One region of the Schwartzia sp. (in: firmicutes) genome, then DNA from elsewhere that is predicted to be linked to it. Evidence: riboswitches for the same ligand, from Rfam matches in the RefSeq annotation. Region 1 holds a riboswitch; each other region holds the start of a gene.

Region 1 (4,418 bases):
ACGGCAAGGCAAAGCTTCTGGCGCGTCCAAACATCACGACACTTCAGGGGCGTGAAGCCCAGATAAATATCGGGGGCGAGGTTCCCGTACCGGTGGTGACGTCGACGAATACCGCGACAACGACAAGTATCACATATCGTGATGCCGGAATCATTCTTCGCTGTACACCTCGTGTGAATCCCGACGGGGCCATCACCACAAAGGTACATACCGAGGTCAGCTCACCGCTTTACGTTGATTCATTGAAAGCATATCAGTTTCAAAAGAGGTCGGCAGATACGGTTGTCCGTCTGAAGGATGGAGAGACAATGGTAATCGGAGGGCTGATCGGGAGTGAGGAATCAAAATCGCTTTCGAAGGTTCCTTTCCTTGGAGATTTACCTATATTGGGTGCATTTTTCCGCAGCGTCAGAAAAAGCAAATCCGATTCAGAAATTATGATTTTTCTTACAGCCCATGTGCTGGATGAAGGGGAATCTCCTGCCATAAAGTCTTCGGAAGATTTTGAAAAAGAAAATAAAAGCAAATAATACGGGACTATATCCGTTTGATATATGTTTGATATATTTGGTATAATATACTGAGTGATTTGCGAGAGGAGACAAGATTCATTATGTCTATAAAAATTTTGATTGCAGATGACCATGCTCTGCTGCGACAGGGAATTAAGCGCGTTTTGAATTTCGAGGAAGATCTCGAGGTTGTAGGAGAGGCAGAAGACGGACAGGAAGCTCTTGCCCGTACTCTTGTGCTGCAGCCGGATATTTTGCTGCTTGACCTCAATATGCCTAATCTCAGCGGACTTGAGGTAACAAAGCAGCTTCAGGCAGCTAAGTCGCGCACGCGCATTATCGCGCTTACCATTCACGGCAGCGATAAATATGTGCTCGAAATGCTCCGCAACGGTGCGCTTGGGTATCTTCTTAAAGATGTTGAGCCGACAATGCTCATCAAGGCAATTCACGTAGTAAATAATGGCGATGCTTTTGTATATCCGAAGCTTGCCGAGCGTATTTTCGGCGGTCTTCAGGAAGGCGAGGATGTCAACGAGAAGGCACGCGAGATGTGGAGAGAGGGCCGCGCTGAGCGCCTTACGCCGCGCGAGATGGACGTTCTTTCCTGTATCGCTAAGGGCTTCTCAAATCAGGATATTGCGCAGGCTCTTTTCGTAAGTGAAAAAACGGTTAAAAACCATCTTACAAATATCTTCCGCAAACTCAATGTTAATGACCGCACGCAGGCGCTTATCTATGTTCTTAAACACAAGATAATGACGCTTGAGTAAATTTGTTCATAAGTTGACAGTGTCGATATGACCGTTGTACTATAAAGTGAGAATTATCTGGGGCTTTATGGGGACTTGGTCTTCGTATCAGAGACAGGAGTCTCAGCACCCATTAGTGTCATACATATGATGGAATTGCATAAAGAAAGTTGACGGGGTAAGGTTCCGCCAGGAATAAAGAGAAGCCGGTGAGATGCCGGCACGGTCACGCCACTGTATGACAGAGTCGGCAGAAACGATGACACTGAACGCGGGCGCGAGTCCAAGTTCGGGAAAGCTTTTGCACGGCAATGATGTCGAGTCAGGATATCTGCCTTCCCAACAATCACCGTTTGTACCCACGAGCGAAGGGAAGGGGATTTAAATTGTATCAGCAGGCCTTCCTGGGGGAAGGTCTTTTCTTTTTGCACTTAGCTGCTTTATACAATATAGGAGGGTAATCGGAATGGCAGGAATTTTTTATGGAATCGGCGTAGGACCGGGAGATCCGGACCTTTTGACGATGAAAGCCGTCAATACCATTCGAAAAGTTGACGTGCTTATTGCACCGAAAACCGAGAAAAAAGACGGCAGTGTAGCATATGATATTGCTAAGCCGTATCTTCGGGACGACGTACAGATTGTATATCAGGTTTTCCCGATGGTTAAGCATTTCGAACAGTCTACAGATGCCTGGGAATCGAATGTACAGGAAATTCTCGGCTTCCTTGAACAGGGGAAGAATGTAGGCTTCCTGACGTTGGGCGATGCTATGTTTTTCAGCACCTATATCTATATTTTCCGTCTGCTTGAGAAAAAAGGCGTAAAAATTGAGACCATTCCGGGTATTCCGGCATTCATTGCAATCGGCAGCCATCTTGGCTGGCCTATCGTTGAGGGAAATGATGTGCTGAGCATTATTCCGGCGACGGCAGACAAAGAAACTATTGAAAAGGTTATGGAGGTTTCGGATAATGTAGTCCTTATGAAGGTCTACAAAAACTTCCCTGAAATTGCCGACCTTCTTGTGAAGAATAAAATGATAGAAAACTCTGTTATGGTCAGCCGTGTAGGCATGCCGGATGAGGAACGCATTGACGATATCCTCGCCCGCAAGGACCAGCCGGTCAACTATCTGTCTACCGTCCTGGCACGCAGGACGCCGGAGAAATAAGATGGCGGCGGTATTACCGGTCAGTTTCAAGCTGGTCGGAAAAAAGTGTGCTGTTATCGGCGGCGGAGCTGTGGCACTGCGCAGAGTGAAGGCTCTTCACGAAGCAGGGGCACAGATTCGTGTTATTGCACCGGAGATAGATTCCGAGCTTTTGAAATTCACACGGGAAGAAAATATTGAGTGGATTGCCGAGCCGTTTACGGCATCACTCGTCTTGGGAATGTTTCTTGTTGTGTGCGCTACCAATGATGAGTCCGCAAACCGTTCTGCTGCCTGGGCAGCAAAGGCTACGGGTGCTCTGGTGAATATGGCGGCTCCTCCGATGGATCTCAGCGATTTGATGTTCCCGGCCTTTGCTGAAAAGGACGGACTTTTGCTGACGGCGTCAACAAATGGAGCAAGCCCGGAGCTTTCACGCAAACTGCGTCAGGAGCTGGAGGGTATTATTGATGTTTACGGGCCATGGCTCGAGATATTGGCACCTATACGTGAAGAAATGAAAGAAAAGCTTGCCGGGAGCACTGCACGTCAAGCCTTCTGGCGGGAGGCTCTTGACGATGCTGTCATGGCTCTCGTTAAAGAGAAGAAGTATGATGAGGCGGAGGCACAGGTAAGAAATGCAATTGGTCGTTTTGGGACTGAATCATAAAACAGCACCGGTTGAAGTAAGGGAAAGGTTTTCTTTAACAAAGGAACAGATACATAATGGTCTGCGTCATTTGAGCGAATACGGAGGAATTGACGAAGCTGTTGTGCTTTCCACCTGCAACCGCAATGAAATATATGCAGTTGTTGATATGGATACCGATGAATCAGAGATTTTAAAGAATTTCTGGTCTGATCTCACCGGAAATGAAGATGATGTCAGCGAGTATCTCTATAAATTTTCGGATGAAGAGTGTATCCGTCATCTGTTCAACGTGGCATCCAGTCTTGATTCTCTCGTAATCGGAGAAGGACAGATTCTGAGCCAGGTAAAGCAGGCGTACGCCATAGCCCATGAGGAGGGCGCTACCAGTACAATACTGAATACGCTTTTCCATCGTGCTATTGCTACAGGAAAACGTGTCCGCACGGAAACCCGAATAGCGTTTAATGCTGTTTCGGTCAGTTATGCGGCTGTTGAGCTTGCACGCCAGATTTTCGGCGAGCTGGACCAGTCGTCGGCACTTATTTTCGGTGCAGGCAAAATGGCTGAGCTTACGGCTGAAAATCTCGTGGGACGCGGCGTTAAAAAAATATATGTAGCGAACCGTCATAGGGACAAAGCTGAGGAAATGGCTGAAAAATTCCACGGCGAGGCTGTTGCATTTGATGAAGCGCTGCTTCATACCTCGAATTTCGATGTTGTTGTAACATCGACGGGTTCTCCCCATTATGTGGTGACACCGTGGGAAACGCAGCTTGCCATGAAAAAACGTCACGGCCGTCCGCTGGTTTTCATTGATATTGCTGTCCCGCGAGATGTTGACCCTGAGGTTGACACTATTCCGGGAGTTACTGTCTATAACATAGATGACCTTGAGGAGGTTGTAGATGAACATAGGCAGGAGCGCGAGAAAGAGGCCCATGAGGCAAGGCATATTGTCGATGAAGAAGTAAAATCCATTCAGGATAAATTCCAGTATTTATCCTTTCAGCCTCTTATGGCACGCCTTTCGAAGCGTGCAGACAAGGTGCGCCGCCGTGAGCTTCGTCGTGCGCTTGGAAAGTTGCCGGATATTTCGGAAGGCGACCGCAGGATTGTTGAGCAGATGTCAAAGATGATAGTCCGCAAGCTCTTACGGTTCCCGATGATGGAAATCAATGCGGCGGCAGGCACGGACCGCGAGCAGTTCTACATTGAGGCTATGCGGAGCCTGTTTAAATTAGATTTTATCGGAGAGGCAGAGGCAAGTGAGACAGAAAATCATAATTGGGACGCGCAGCAGTAAGCTGGCACTCTGGCAGGCTGATTATGTAGCCGAGTGTCTGCGTAAA
Region 2 (4,418 bases), on a different contig from region 1:
AACGTGGTAATGGACCGACGGGACAGTGCAGATTATCGAAATCATCTAAAACGAGGCGGGTTCTTGTCAGCCAGCTATTTGTCGATCAGTGGATTTGACGCAAATAGGCTGAAGAAACTCGCTCAGCAGGGGAAGCTTGATGCTATCCGCTGTGCTATCGGAAAATCAATCCGGTGGTACTATTCGGAAAAGCAGGCTGAGCTTGCACATCTTCGGGGGCTCGCATAGCGGGCTTGTTAAATGTCTTTGAAGACTTCTGCCGTACCATTTGGTGCGGCAGTTTTTTTGTATGCGCTATTTAACGGAACAAGTTCATTTTATTCAGCGAGGTTTCATAGTTTCTTCGGATAATTAAGAAAAAATCGTACCGGTTTAAGGTACAAAAGATTATATGTGTAAATAAAGGCGGGAATAAATGTGTGGTTTTTCTGGTTAATGCTGCTGATGGTGTTGTTTACCGTGGGCGGTCTGGCGTGGTGGGGCCTTGATATTGTCACGTCAGAACGTGAGCGTGGTACCGCAAGAAAGCTGCTTGTGATTTTTGATGTGGTATCAGTTGTGCTCCTTTTTGTCGGACGTCATATTCCCTGGGCTTCGGATACCTTTTTAAAATATGGGCTTATGTTCATGACGGCAGTATGGATGGCAGAGCTTTTTTTCGGGGCAGCTGCTCTTTTGGTGAGGCTGCTTAGAAAAATCGTGCACACATATAATAGGAAGGAAAACGATAAAGCGACACCTCAGGATATGAGCAGACGCCGGTTTATTAAAGGCTCTCTGGCACTTCCTGCGGCTGCGGCAATCGGAGCTGCGTACGGAACGGCAGTTGAAAGAACGGAAACTGTCGTGCGCAGCTTTGATGTTCCTGTAGAAGGACTCGGAGCTAAAGCGGAGGGATTCAAAATTGCCCAGCTGAGCGATGTACATCTGGGGCTCTTTTACTCTTTGAAGGATTTAAGACGATTAATGGAGCAGGCGGCCGCAACAAAAGCAGATGCTCTTGTAATAACAGGAGATCTCTTTGATGATGATGACATAAATGAAGAGGCGGCTGAAATAATTAACGGATTTTGCGGAGCATTTCCACAGGGAATATGGTTCTGCTATGGCAATCATGAGTATTTCCGCAACATAGGCCGCACGAAAAAGGCTTTGGCAAAAACTCAGATTCGCGTGCTTGCAAATGATAATGCCTGTGTAGTTAAGGACACACGCCCGATTTACTTCTGCGGAGTTGATTATCCGAGAATACGCCCGCGCTTTGAAGAACTGGAAAAATCATTTATGAAGGAAACCATGGATAATGTTCCTAAAGATGCAGTAAGTATACTCCTGGCTCATCACCCTGATTTTATTGATGATGCTGCAGAATACGGCGTGACACTGGCACTTACGGGACATACTCACGGAGGGCAGCTGGATGCTTTTGGGGTTCCTCTCGTCCCACCTGTCTTCAAATATTTGAGAGGAAAGTATATAGTAGGTATAACCTTTGGGTACGTTCATTGCGGAAACGGAAGCTGGTTCCCATTCAGATTCGGCTGTCCCCCCGAAATACCAGTGTTTAGACTGACCTCAGCCAAGCTTGGCTGAGGTCTTTTATATGTCCTGAAGGCGATAAAAAATGCAGCTTTATTGGGTCCGGTTGTTTAAATGTAAATAAAAACCATTAAATGATTATTGAATTGTTGTTAAAAGATAGGTCTATTTACCTATACACTGTATGATAGCTATACAGTGTATCCTTTCTTATAGATTTAATTTAGGTGACTGCGCCTAAATACATAGTAGGACGTTATGGGTGCCCAAGTGTGTTTGGTGGGGAAAAGGAAAGCAGGTGAGAATCCTGCGCTGTCCCGCAACTGTGAGACCATGACAGTCTTGATTTTCCGACAGCAGCGGAAGATGAAGAGTGCGTGCGTTCAAGTCAGAAAGCCTGCTCGTAACAAGATCCATTGGTTGACTCACGGTTGATGAGGAGATGGGTGGCTTGTGTTTTTTTGCCTTTTTATAAAAAACACGGCACTGCTCTGAATCAGCTATGAAGGGATGGGTTCGGAGTATTTTTATTTTAGGAGGAGAAAAATTTTGGGTAGAAAAGAACTGCTGCAAAGGTTCGGGCAGATGATCATTACACTCATTGGTGTAACGATTCTGACCTTTGGACTTACGTATATCGCACCTGGTGATGCCGTTGATGCGATTTTGGAAACAGGTGATACGCTGGTATCTGCAGAGGTAGTTGAGCAAACACGTCACGAGCTCGGCCTTGATCTGCCGTTTCACATGCAGTATCTGAACTGGCTGACGGGACTTCTTCACGGCGATATGGGTATTTCCTATTCAGCAAAGATGCCGGTTATCGATCGCATGATGCTGGGTGCTCCAGGTACGCTGGTGCTTACGGGAACGGCTGTACTCATGATGCTGGTGGTTTCTGTGCCGGTAGGTATCGCGGCTGCGGTTTACCGCAATTCTTTTATTGATTATCTTTCCCGTGGACTTTCCTTCCTCGGCGTTTCCATGCCAAGCTTCTGGGTAGGTCTTCTGTTGCTTTACATCTTCGGATTGAAGCTGGGAATGTTCCCGATTTCGGGCGGTGAGGTTGATGTGCGTCACATGATTCTTCCGGCGGCAACACTTTCCATCGTTATGATATCGAAATTCACGCGCCAGGTGCGCACTGCTGTGCTTGAGGAGCTTGGCAAGGATTATGTTACAGGCGCTCAGGCCCGAGGCATTCCAATGAACAAGATTCTTTGGCACCATGTGCTTCCGAATGCCTGCCTGCCGCTTGTTACCCTTCTCGGTACATATATCGGCTGGCTTTTGGGCGGCGTTGCTGTCGTCGAGATGGTCTTCTCATGGCCCGGACTTGGCTTTATGGCAGTCCGCTCCATCATGATGCGTGACTTCCCTCTGCTCATGGGATTTGTTCTTTGGATTGCAATACTGTATATGATCATTAACCTTTTGGTTGATGCTTCCTATTATATTCTGAATCCGCGACTCAAGAAGAGAGGAGGGAAATAAGTTGAAGTTCTTTAAGAATGAAAAGAATGTATTCCGTTTTTTCAGCGGCGTGATTCTTTTTATTGTTTTTGTTGCAGCGTTCGGCCCGTTTTTGTGCAGTGCTGATCCGTATGCTTCCAATATGTCAGCGTCTATGCTCCCTCCCTCTGCCGAGCACTGGTTCGGCACGGATAAGCTGGGCCGTGACTGCTTCACGCGTATAATCTACGGTGCCCGCGTTTCTCTTTCCATGACGCTCATCACTGTTCTTCTGATGGCATCTATCGGCACGCTTATCGGTATTATCGCGGGCTACTGCGGCGGCAAGGTCGACACCTTCCTTATGCGTATTACCGATATGATGATGGCGTTTCCGGGCATCGTACTTGCTATCGCTATTGCCGGTGTTCTTGGCGGCAGCGTGGTAAACACGGTGCTGGCTCTTGCAGTTGTCGGCTGGACGAAATATGCCCGTCTCGGACGAAGCCTTACATTAAAGCTTGTACAGAGCGAGTTCATTCAGGCAGCCGTTACAAACGGTACTAAGCCGGTGGCGCTTCTTCACCGCCATATCGTCCCGAACATCATGCAGATGGTCATTGTCACGGGCGCTATGGATATCGGTTCCATGATTATGGAAATCGCGGGTCTTTCATTCCTTGGTTTCGGTGCACAGCCGCCGACAGCGGAATGGGGTCTCATGCTGAACGAGGGCCGTCAGGTTATGCAGATGGCACCTTGGGCAATGATTTTCCCGGGTCTTGCAATCCTCTTTGTTGTTTCCTCATTTAACCTTTGGGGCGACAGCCTGAGGGATCTTACAGATCCGAACCGCTCTCACTAAGTTAGGCAGCATTTTTGTTATATCTATATTTATGAAAGAAGGTACACAGAATGGTATTTAGCAACAAACTTAAGAAAAGTGTTATGGCAGGTCTCGCTGTCACGATGGCAGCTACGATGCTCGTAGGCTGCGGCGGTGGTGACAAAGGCGGCGCAAAGGGCGACTCCAAGGTCCTGAAGGTCGGTGTCACGAACTTCGCTGATACTCTTGAGCCGACACAGAACTACTTTGCTTGGGTAGTTATGCGTTATGGTATGGGCGAAACGCTCTCCAGATTTGATGAGAAAATGAACGCTAAACCGTGGCTGGCTGAAAGCTGGAAAATCGGTGATGACCATCTTACATGGACGTTCAAAATCCGTGACAACGTTAAATTCTCCAACGGCAAGCCGCTGACGGCTGAGGCTGTTAAACAGTCCATTGAGCGCGTATTCGCAAAACAGAACCGCGCTAAGACATTCTTCGAATATGAGAGTATTGAGGCAAAGGGTCAGGAGCTCATCATTAAGACGAAGAAGCCTGTACCGAATCTCCCGGGTCAGCTGGCAGATCCGCTGTGGCT
Region 3 (4,418 bases), on a different contig from region 1:
ATGGGCTCCGGAACAACAAGCTCCGTATTGCTGTCGATATCCTCCGCCAGTTTTCTATATACGCCTGCCTGAGTGGTATCGGGAGCATATGCAATCACCGTCTGACGATGAATCTCAGCATCGTGAACAATATTGTCCCTAGGAATAAACGCAATCAGCTTTGTTCCGATACGCTTTGCGAATTCCTCCAAAAGCTCCTTTTCCATGGGTACATTGCGGCTGTTTCCGATTATTCCTCCCAGCTTGACGCGGCCGCGTACCGCAAATTTTCGTATACCCTTTGCGATGTTGTTCGCCGCGTAAAGAGACATAAGCTCCCCCGAGGAAACGATATAAATTTCTTCGGCATAGCCCTCACGTATTGGCAGTGCAAAGCCTCCGCAGACAACATCTCCCAGCACGTCGTAAAGTGCCACGTCTATATCATCAAGAGCCTTGAGTGCTTTCAGCCGCTGAAGCGCGACAATTATTCCCCTTCCCGCGCAGCCCACTCCCGGCTCCGGACCTCCCGCCTCAATGCAGCGTATTCCATTCCAGCCTTCATGAACAATTTCCTCCGCCAGTATCTCTCCGCCGCGCCTTTCACGCTCCAAATCAAGCACAGTCTGACGGCAGATATGTCCCAGGAGAAGACGTGTGGAATCATTCTTCGGGTCGCACCCTATCTGAGCCGCGCACTTTCCCATTTCACTGAATGCCGCAGACACATTTGAAGCCGTGGTGGATTTTCCTATTCCGCCTTTTCCATAAAATGCTATCTTTTTCATGCCGGGTATCTCCCTCCCGATTTAAAAGAATAAGCCCCTGCTTACACAGAGGCTCAATATTAATCTTTATTCTTATCCTTAAGGTATTCATACGCTTCATCCGCGCGCTCAACATACATTTTTCGAACGGCATCATTCTCGCCAAGGCCCTTGAGATACGCTTCTACCTCAAAGCCTGCCGCTTCAAGCTGAAACTTGTGGCTCTTGGGATTTTCCGCAAGCATATCCTTTTTCACATGCGTTCCGGCAACCATCATAAGAGGCATGAGTGTTACCTTTTTAACCCCTGCCCGTTTCAGATACGGAATAACGTCCGTAAGATTCGGCCTGCCTTCCATGGTATATACGAAAACATTTCTGAAGCCCTGCTGCATCAGACGGCTCTGAATCGTATCGTAAAATGCATTGGACGGGTGAGGTGACCCGTGAGCCATCAAAAGCACCGCAGTCTGCGGTGTTCTCGCCGGAAACTGGGTTTCCACGGCCTTTACAAAGTCCATAGCATCATCACGCCGCCCGTTCTGTCCCATCCAGTAGATAAGCGGCGTACCCATTGTTGACCGCTTGAACTGTGCTTTATACAGGTGGAACACACTGGTATCATAGGTGTACTCAATCCCTGGGAACAAATCAAGCGTGGTCATTGCAACCCGCGTATAACCTTCACTGCGAAGATCGCGCAGTGCCTCTTCCGGCATAGGATAGTGAATTCCTTCTTTTTCCTCAATACGTTCAACGACAATGTTCGAGGTAAAAGCAAGTACTACCTTGACACCCGGATGATTGCGCTGTATTTCCTCCACAGTTCTTTCTATGGTTATGCGCCGTGTTTCAGTTATAGTTGTACCGAAGCTCATGACCAGTATTGCGTCCTTATCCGGAAGCGACTGCAGCTCAGGCGTATCATAGCTGAGAACACCTATCTGCGTCGCATGGCGGAGCGCCATGGTCACATGCTTGACCTCAGGGTGCACGCTAAATTTTGCACAACATTTATCCTGCAAAGCAAGCATCTCCTATTTTTCAAAATCAGACAACCAGACGTACAACCTGAACCTCAAAAGCTTCCTTTATCTGCGGAATAAAATCGCGCTCAAGAAGTGATTTCTGGCGCAAATCGCCAGCTACCATAAGAAGCATTCCACCGCTTTTCGTCACATTATTGAGCGGCTCAATATATTTGGCATAATCGTCGTCTCCGAGCTTTTTCCGAAGAGTCTCAAGAGCACCCATAAGCTCCGGACGTGTCTCTTTAAGGCGCGCTGCCAGCGGAGCACGTTTTTCAATTTTAACATTCGGATTTTCACTGAGCGGAGCCTCTGCCGTCATCTGCAAATCTGCAGCATAGTCTGTTTGTTCATTTACCTGCATTTCAAATCTCCTCCCTTTACTTTTCTATATTTTAACAGAAACTGCGTCCATTGTCTTTGCAAACTTATCAATCATATCACAGCCTGTTTTTTGACAAAAAAATCGGCCTCTCGGGAGTCCACCCCGGAGGCCCGCCGCAGTCGGCGTGTAAAGAGTTGAATGGAATGTATGAGCAATGCTTTCCATTAAGCTGAACTCACGGAAAACTTTCCGCCAATATAAAAGACTCTTTTCCCCGAACGGAAAAGAGTCATCATTTACAGAGTACGCCAATAAAACAGACGCTGTCTGCCAAATCCCCTTCCCATCGCTCGTAGGTCAATCGGTGATTGTCAATCAGGCAGTTCTCCTGGCTTCAGGTCATCATCCTTCGGCGCCTTCCCGGAATATCCAGTGGCTAATGCCGAAGAACTCTCTGTTACAGTGGCGGGACCGCGTTGGCTTTTACCAACTTTTCTATTAAGTCGCTGACACCTGATTCAAACTGTGTTCACTTTTAAGGAGTCTTGTTCGGGATGTCCGTATCCCGATTACATTGCAAGAATATCACGGGACAAAATGCTTGTCAAGCACTATTTTCCGCAGAAATAAAGCGTGTAGCGGGTATATGCTTTACACTTTTTAAAGCATATACCTGCTACACGCATCAGCATGATGTCTTTCCCAGCCTAGGGTGTATTACAGGTCGCAGACTCCTTACTCTCACAAGGCGAAGCGCCTCTTCGAAGGTCACATCCTCGCGCCCGTTCTGTGTTTCATACACGCACAAAGGTTTCTCTACGCCAAACTCACTGGCAGGCATGTAGACATATTCATTATTTTCAAAATCTCCGTAAATTTCTCCTGCTTTGAGTCTTGCTTCAAGCATAACGCCCATATAAAAACGTCCCTTTCATCAAAACATATTGTGACGCCAAAGCACAAATGCCATGAATCCGGCAATTGAAACCGAAAGACCGGCAATCACAAGAAACGCGTCGGCGCTGGATGCCAGAGGAACCGGAACATTCATACCGAAAAAGCTCGATATTACCGTCGGTATTGCCAGAATAATCGTCATAGCAGCGAGGAATTTCATAACGAGGTTCTGGTTATTGGAGATAATAGACGAGAACGTATCCGCCATTCGCGCGAGAATCTTGCTGTACATTTCAACCATCTCGCGGGCCTGCTTATTCTCGATTATTACATCCTCCAGAAGGTCCTCATCCTCTTCATACATCTTAAGTACCGCCTGAGTTGCAGGATTCGTGCGGAGACGCAGCAGCTTGTCCAAAACTGCACCGTCAGAACGCAGAGCCGCGTTAAAGTACGTCAGACCTTTCTGCAGCTCCAAAAGACGCATAATATCCTTGTTACGCATGGAATCCCGAAGCATATGCTCAATTTCATCGGAGAGCTTGCTTATCTGACGAAGGTAACGCAGATAGAATGTTGCGGATTTATATAGTATCTGGAACAGAAAACGTGTCTTTTTGAACGTGCGGAAAAGCTTTGCAGTCCGCTCGTTAAACTCGGACAGCACCGGAGTTTCCTCCAGGCAGACCGTAATGATATATTCCTTTGTCAAAATAATAGCCAAAGGCAGTGTATCATAGCTGTCATATGAACGCATGACCGGAACATTGGTCAGGACCATGATTGAATTGTCCTCGACATCTGTATGGGAGCGCTCCTCATCATCCAATGCGGAACGCAGGAAGTCAGGTTCGACCTCCGTAAGTTCACCGACGACCTTAAGTTCATACGGTGTCGGATCAATAATATTGATCCATGCTCCCTTTTCGAGAGTCTCCAGGCTCAGTTCCTCGAGCCGTCCGCTCTCATGGGATTTCAGTATTCTGAGCATAGAAAAAACCCCTTCCCTGCAGGGAACGGGCTCAAAAAAGCGCTAAAGAGGCACAGCTCAAAAGCGCTCCCACATCTCATTAAAAATGCTGAGAAAATGGCAGCGTTCCCTGCGATTTGTAATTATACGATACCAACATAAATCAGGGTGATCGCCGTCCATCTTTCTCACCATCCTCTATTTTAGGAATCACTGATTAATTCAGCTGCCCATTTTAATGCATCTTGTGTGTCCTCCCTGTGTTGACAAATCCTCAGCATAGCACCGCTATGCCTGCGGTTTGCCGCCTTGGGAGGGACGCACCATCTGCATCAATCCGGACGACTTCATTTAATCAGCGTTTCCTTGAATTTCAAAATACGGTTTTACCTCAAAAAAGTATATACCAAACAGCCTGTATGGGCAAGATTTTTTTCACATTTTTCCTTCCA

What was found. A riboswitch is a leader RNA that binds a small molecule or an ion and turns the genes downstream of it on or off. The one in region 1 is predicted to bind cobalamin.
Region 2: it holds a riboswitch for cobalamin, as region 1 does, so the genes downstream of both, nikB (nickel ABC transporter permease) here and cobI (precorrin-2 C(20)-methyltransferase) in region 1, are expected to answer to the same signal.
Region 3: it holds a riboswitch for cobalamin, as region 1 does, so the genes downstream of both, ACY69O_RS01600 (hypothetical protein) here and cobI (precorrin-2 C(20)-methyltransferase) in region 1, are expected to answer to the same signal.

What each region holds. Positions count from the first base shown of each region.
Region 1 is NZ_CDXDFU010000156.1:1,522-5,939, forward strand. It holds gene ACY69O_RS07040 (type II secretion system protein GspD) at 1-530, shown strand, start outside; gene ACY69O_RS07045 (response regulator) at 614-1,285, shown strand; cobalamin riboswitch at 1,429-1,617, shown strand; gene cobI (precorrin-2 C(20)-methyltransferase) at 1,731-2,438, shown strand; gene ACY69O_RS07055 (precorrin-2 dehydrogenase/sirohydrochlorin ferrochelatase family protein) at 2,440-3,087, shown strand; gene hemA (glutamyl-tRNA reductase) at 3,056-4,372, shown strand; gene hemC (hydroxymethylbilane synthase) at 4,335-4,418, shown strand, end outside.
Region 2 is NZ_CDXDFU010000072.1:138-4,555, reverse strand. It holds gene ACY69O_RS03315 (hypothetical protein) at 1-228, shown strand, start outside; gene ACY69O_RS03310 (metallophosphoesterase) at 418-1,593, shown strand; cobalamin riboswitch at 1,783-1,958, shown strand; gene nikB (nickel ABC transporter permease) at 2,089-3,033, shown strand; gene nikC (nickel transporter permease) at 3,035-3,856, shown strand; partial or broken gene ACY69O_RS03295 (ABC transporter substrate-binding protein) at 3,907-4,418, shown strand, end outside.
Region 3 is NZ_CDXDFU010000035.1:1,774-6,191, forward strand. It holds gene ACY69O_RS01590 (nucleotide-binding protein) at 1-767, opposite strand, end outside; gene ACY69O_RS01595 (sirohydrochlorin cobaltochelatase) at 827-1,771, opposite strand; gene ACY69O_RS01600 (hypothetical protein) at 1,797-2,138, opposite strand; cobalamin riboswitch at 2,461-2,631, opposite strand; gene ACY69O_RS01605 (hypothetical protein) at 2,785-3,015, opposite strand; gene ACY69O_RS01610 (magnesium transporter CorA family protein) at 3,034-3,987, opposite strand.